2 linked regions of the Salipiger sp. CCB-MM3 genome follow. The protein of the gene in region 1 binds, or shares a complex with, the protein of each later gene. Links are inferred from orthologs where the notes say so. Each region holds a gene or a part of one and is shown in the gene's direction. Other genes may lie near its edges.

Region 1 (3,126 bases):
CGGCGTCCTGTTTCACACCGAAGGCCGGGATGGTCCAGGAGTGGATCACATCGGCGCCCGTGACCTGCATCACCACGGTCTTGCCGACCGGCACAACAACGGCGCTGTCGGTGGCCAGAAGGAATTCGCTGTCGCTGTAGCCCGCTTCTTGCAGCTGCGCCGAGACATCCGCGTTGAAACGGTTGTCGCCGCCGGTGGCCGGGGCGCCGATCATGTAGCTGTCATAGGCCAGATCGGTGCCGACATATTCATAGCCCCAGTACCACTGATACCCGGTGACCTTGATCACGATGTCGCCTTCGGGGATTTCCTGCTGCTTGAACAGCACCGGCAGCGAGAAGGCACCGATCACCACCAGGATCACGATGGGGCCAAGCGTCCATGCGATTTCCAGCGGCGAGTTGTGGGTGAAGCTTTTCGGGTTGGGGTTCTTCTTGGCATTGAAGCGGACCACGGCGTAGGCCAGCAGTGCAATGACGAAGATGCAGATCGCGGTGATGATCACGAGCAGCATGCCGTCGAGCCACTGAAGGTCACGGGCCAGCTCTGTCGAGGCTGGCTGGAAGCCGATTCCGCCTGCCTGCGGGTGGCCGACCAGTTCCAGCGAGTCCTGCGCCATCGCGGGCGCGGCGGTCACGCCGAAAATGAGTCCTGCCAGCATAGAAAGTTTACGCATGTATCACCTGATCCGGTTGTCATTCTTCTCTTGCGGACAGGAGGAATGAGCCCCGGACCGCAGCCCGAAGAGAGTCCTCCCCTAGATATGCTCTTTAAAAAGCACATTGCGTCCCTCAAATAAAGATGAACGCTTGCGGCAAAAGCGCACTTTTTTGATCCAGATCAAAATACCAGAGGAAGATACCTATGAGCGAAAGCCCGTTCCGGCCCTTCGAAACCGCCCTCGACCTGGATCGCACCCTTGCGCAGCTGCGTAATGCTGTCGCAGGCGCGGATGACGGTGAGTTGTTCCTTGAAAGGCGTCGCGCCGAGGCTTTGGTGCTCGACGACGGACGAATCAGAACCGCCAGCTACGACGCCTCCGAGGGTTTCGGCCTGCGCGCGGTGCGCGGCGAGGTCGCCGGGTACGCCCATGCCACCGAGATCTCGGAGAAGGCCATCTCGCGCGCCGTGGAAACCGCGCGGCTCGCGGTGGGCGATGGCGGCGGCGTGCTGGCTCCGCCGCCCGCAGGCACCAACCACAAGATTTATACCGACGCCGACCCGATTGCCGGGCACAGCTTTGCGGTGAAGCTCGATACGCTGCGCGAGATCGACGCCTTCACCCGCGATCTCGACAACCGCGTGGTGCAGGTCACCGCGACCATCGCCGCCTCCTGTCAGGAGGTTTCAATCCTGCGCCCCGAGGGCGGGCTGGTCAGCGACACGCGCCCGATGACCCGTGTGACGGTCAGCGTGATCGTCGAGGAGAACGGTCGCCGCGAGCAGGGCAGCGCCTCGGGCGGTGGCCGGTTCCTGCTGGACGGGCTGCTGGAGCCCGCGACGTGGCAGGGGCAGGCGCGCGAAGCGCTGCGCGTGGCGCTGGTGAACCTGCGCGCCGAGGATGCCCCGGCAGGCGTCATGGACATCGTGCTCGGGCCGGGCTGGCCGGGCATTCTGCTGCATGAGGCGGTGGGCCACGGGCTGGAGGGTGATTTCAACCGCAAGGGCAGCTCGGCCTTTGCCGGGCTCATGGGCCAGCGCGTCGCCGCGCCCGGGGTCACGGTGGTCGATGACGGCACCATGCCGGACCGGCGCGGCTCGATCTCGGTCGATGACGAGGGCACGCCCTCGGCGCGCAATGTGCTGATCGAGGACGGCATCCTCGTGGGCTATATGCAGGACCGGCAGAACGCCCGGCTGATGGGCGTCGAAGCCACCGGCAATGGCCGCCGTGAGAGCTATGCCCATGCGCCGATGCCGCGGATGACCAACACGATCATGGAGGGCGGCGACGCCGATCCGCAGGACATCGTGGCCGATCTCAAGGACGGGATCTGGGCCACCGGGTTTGGCGGCGGTCAGGTGGACATCACCAATGGCAAATTCGTCTTCTCCTGCACCGAGGCTTACCGGGTGAAAGACGGCAAGGTCGGCGCGCCGGTGAAGGGTGCCACGCTGATCGGCGACGGCGCCACCGCGTTGCAGCACGTGCGGGCGCTCGGCAACGACATGGCGCTGGATCCGGGCATGGGCAACTGCGGTAAGCAGGGGCAATGGGTGCCGGTGGGCGTGGGCCAGCCGACGGTGATGATCGGCGGGCTGACCGTGGGCGGCTCGGGCAGTTGAGCCGCCGCGCCTCCGCGGCTGCGCCAGCGCGGCGGAGGGGTTTGGACCCGCGTATTTGGGAAGAGAAGAAGCGAGGGGGGCTGTGATGGCCCCCCCCGCGTCTTTCGTGCTTCACCGTTGATTAACCACTCATCTGTTAGAGAGGTTCTGCAAGCGACGGGATCAGGATGACCGGGCACACACAGACTTCCACCCACCCCCCACTCCCACCCACCACGGAAGCTGAGCGGTTTGACTGGCTCCGTCTCTTGCGCTCGCGCCGTGTCGGGCCGACCACCTTCTGGCGGCTGATGGCCGAGCATGGCGCGGCATCTGCGGGGCTCGCGGCGCTGCCGGAGGTGGCCGCCGCCGCCGGGGTTTCGGACTATCGCATCTGCCCCGAAGGTGTGGTTGCCGCTGAAATGGCGGCCGGGGCGCGGGCGGGCGCTTCACTGCTGTTTCGCGGCGAGGCGGATTATCCCGCGCATCTGGCCGAGCTCGACGATGCGCCGCCTTTCGTCTGGGTGATGGGACGACCGGGGCTGCTGAGCCGCCCGGCGGTGGCAATCGTCGGCGCGCGCAATGCCTCCTCGCTGGGCGCACGCATGGCGCGGCTGTTGGCGCGTGATCTGTCCGCGGCGGGTTGGGTCGTCGTCTCGGGACTGGCGCGCGGCATCGATGCCGAGGCGCATGGCGCCGCGCTGGAGGAGGGCACTGCCGCGGTGATGGCGGGCGGTGTCGACGTGATCTACCCGCAGGAAAACATCCGGCTCGCCGGCGCGATCCGCGAGCGCGGTGCCCTGCTGTCGGAACAGCCGCCGGGTGTGCAGCCGCAGGCGCGGCATTTCCCTACGCGCAATC
Region 2 (2,982 bases), 420 kb from region 1 along the record:
GCTGGCCGCTGCGGTAAGCTGTGAGAGCAAGACCTTCGAGGATCGCGACTACACGCTCTGCCGGGTTGGCGCAGACGAGGACCTGCGCACCTTCCTGCGCGCGCCGGGTGGCGAGGTCTGGGGGCATTTCGCCTCTCTCGACGCCGCGCTGCGCGAAAAGGGGAAGCGGCTGGTCTTCGCGATGAACGCGGGCATGTACCATGAGGACCGCGCCCCGGTCGGCCATTATGTCGAGGACGGCACCGAGGAGATGCGCGTCATCTCCAGCCCCGGCCCCGGCAACTTTGGCCTGCTGCCGAACGGCATCCTGTGCATCGCGGAAGGCACCGCACAGGTCTATGAGACCCGCGACTTCCTCGCCAAGAAGCCGCAGTGCCGCTATGCGACGCAATCCGGGCCGATGCTGGTCATCGACGGCGAACTGCACCCGCGGTTCCTGCCCGATAGCACGTCGCGCTACATCCGCAACGGCGTCGGCACCTCGGCGGACGGCAAGGATCTGATCTTTGCCATCTCGGAGGAACCGGTGAGCTTTTACGAGTTCGGCACGCTGTTCCGCGATGGTCTGGACATGCCCAACGCGCTGTTCTTCGACGGCAATGTCTCGCGGCTCTTCGCGCCCGACTTTGGACGCACCGACATCGGTCGCCCGCTTGGACCCATCGTCGGGGTGGTCGAGCCATCGAGCTGAGCAGCCCCGCCTTCGCGCCGCCGAAGGTGGCGCTATCGCCGCGCCCCCGGCTTGCCTTGCAGGCCCCCGCGGCCTACCCAGATATCAAAGACTTCCGGAGGTGACATGGACGGCGTGATGGATCGCAACGAAGCCAAGGACCTGCAATCGCTGACCGCGCAGCTGCTCGACGTGGCGAAACAGGCGGGCGCAGATGCTGCCGACGCCATCGCCATCGACGGCACCTCGCTCAGCATCGACGTGCGCGGCGGCGCGCTGGAACAGGCCGAACGCGCCGAAGGCACCGACATCGGACTGCGCGTGCTGATCGGCCAGCGCAGCGCGGTGGTATCCGCCTCGGACGTGAAGTCCGAGACGCTGCGCGCCATGGCCGAACGCGCCGTGGCCATGGCCCGCGAAGCGCCCGAAGACCCCTATGCCGGGCTCGCCGATCCTTCGCAGCTAGCGCAGGACTGGGATCTTGCGGCGCTCGAACTGGCCGACCCCGCCGCCGATCCGGCACCCGACGCGCTGCAGCGCGATGCGCTGGAGGCCGAAGCCGCCGCGCTGGCGGTGAACGGCATCACGCAGGTGCAGGCCTCTTCGGCCTCTTACGGCGCGCAGCGCGTGCATCTTGCCGCCAGCAACGGCTTTTCCGGCGGCTACGCCCGCACCTCGCGCTCCACCTCCTGCGTCGCTATCGCTGGCAGCGGGCTGGGCATGGAGCGGGACTATGATGGCGACAGCCGCACCTTCCAAAGCGACCTGCGCAGCCCCGCCGAGATCGGCCAAAGCGCCGCTGAGCGCGCGCTGGAGCGGCTAAACCCTCGCAAGCCCAAGACCGGCGCCTATCCGGTGCTGTTCGACGAGCGTATCTCGGCCTCGCTGATCGGGCATCTGGTTTCGGCGGCCAATGGCGCGGCGGTGGCGCGCGGCGGCTCTTGGCTGCGCGACGCGCTTGGTGAGCCGGTGCTGCCCGACGCCCTGTCGCTGATCGAGGATCCGCACCGCGCCCGCGTGTCGGGCTCGCGCCCCTTCGACGCCGAGGGTCTGCCGACGCAGCGCCGTGCGCTGGTCAAGGACGGTGTACTGCAGGGCTGGACGCTTGATCTGGCCAATGCCCGCAAGCTTGGCATGGACCCCACCGGCAACGCCGCGCGCGGGCCCTCCTCGGGCCCTTCGCCGACGGTCTGGAACCTTGCGCTGACGCAGGGCGAGAAGACCCGCGCGCAGCTGATCGCCGAGATGGGCCGGGGCCTTCTGGTCACTTCGATGATCGGCGCGACGATCAACCCCAACACCGGCGACTACTCGCGCGGGGCGGCTGGCTGGTGGATCGAGAACGGCGAGCTGGCCTATCCGGTCTCGGGCGTCACCATCGCGGGCAACCTGCGGCAGATGCTGCGCTCGGTTGTGCCGGCCAATGATGCGCGGCCGTGGCTGTCGCGGGTGGTGCCCTCGCTGCTGGTCGAGGGGCTGACGCTTGCCGGCGAGTGACAGCGACCGCCTGCTGCTCGAGCGCGCCGCCCGCGAGGCGGGCGCGCTGGCGAAATCTTTCGGCGCCAATGATCTCGACGTGCGGCGCAAGGAGGCGGACGGCAGCCCGGTAACCGCCGCCGATCTGGCGGTGAACGATCTTCTTGGCAGCACCTTGCGCACCGCCCGCCCCTCCTATGGCTGGCTCTCCGAAGAAAGCGCCGAAGACCCCGCCCGCCACGCCGCCGAGCGGGTGTTCATCATCGACCCGATCGACGGCACCCGCAGCTTTATCGAGGGCGCCGATACATGGGCGCATTCGCTCGCGGTCGCCGAGAACGGGCAGATCACCGCCGCCGCGGTCTACCTGCCAAAGCGCGACCTGCTCTACAGCGCCGCCGCCGGTCAGGGCGTGACGCTCAACGGCGTGCCGATCCGCACCACCGGCACTTCGGTGCTGGAAGAGGCCGAAGTTCTGGCCCCGCGCCCGGTGATCGACGCGCCCTATTGGCGCGTGCCGCTGCCGCCGCTGCGCCGCGCGCACCGGCCCTCGCTGGCCTACCGGCTGGGACTGGTGGCCGAAGGCCGGTTCGACGCCATGCTGACCTTCCGCCCGACGTGGGAGTGGGACATCGCCGCGGGCACGCTGCTGCTGCAAGAGGCTGGCGCCACGGTCACCGACCGGCTGGGCCGACCGCTGCGGTTCAACGCGCGGCATCCGCAGCACCCGGGCGTTGTCGCCGCCAACCCGGCGCTGCATGGCGACATCATGAACCGGCTGACCCTCGCCCCTTAGCCGCCCCTGATCGACCTGCCTGCGCCACGCGATCATCGTC

The links.
Region 2: the proteins of tldD (region 1) and AYJ57_RS16515 are in contact, whole or in part, in a solved structure (PDB 5NJ9), measured with the Escherichia coli proteins. The link is inferred for Salipiger sp. CCB-MM3 from one-to-one orthologs.

What each region holds. Positions count from the first base shown.
Region 1 is NZ_CP014596.1:152,461-155,586, reverse strand. The notes cover bases 95-3,075. They hold tldD (metalloprotease TldD), read left to right. Parts: upstream 95-864; coding sequence 865-2,286; downstream 2,287-3,075. Other genes in these bases: dprA (DNA-processing protein DprA), read left to right, coding at 2,454-3,075; coxB (cytochrome c oxidase subunit II), read right to left, coding at 95-676. In the rest of the region: more of coxB, read right to left, coding at 1-94; more of dprA, read left to right, coding at 3,076-3,126. UniProt on the Escherichia coli protein: Metalloprotease involved in CcdA degradation. Suppresses the inhibitory activity of the carbon storage regulator (CsrA).
Region 2 is NZ_CP014596.1:575,438-578,419, reverse strand. Bases 145-2,981 are described here. They hold AYJ57_RS16515 (TldD/PmbA family protein), read left to right. Parts: upstream 145-796; coding sequence 797-2,167; downstream 2,168-2,981. Other genes in these bases: AYJ57_RS16510 (inositol monophosphatase family protein), read left to right, coding at 2,154-2,942; AYJ57_RS16520 (phosphodiester glycosidase family protein), read left to right, coding at 145-691. Also shown: more of AYJ57_RS16520, read left to right, coding at 1-144.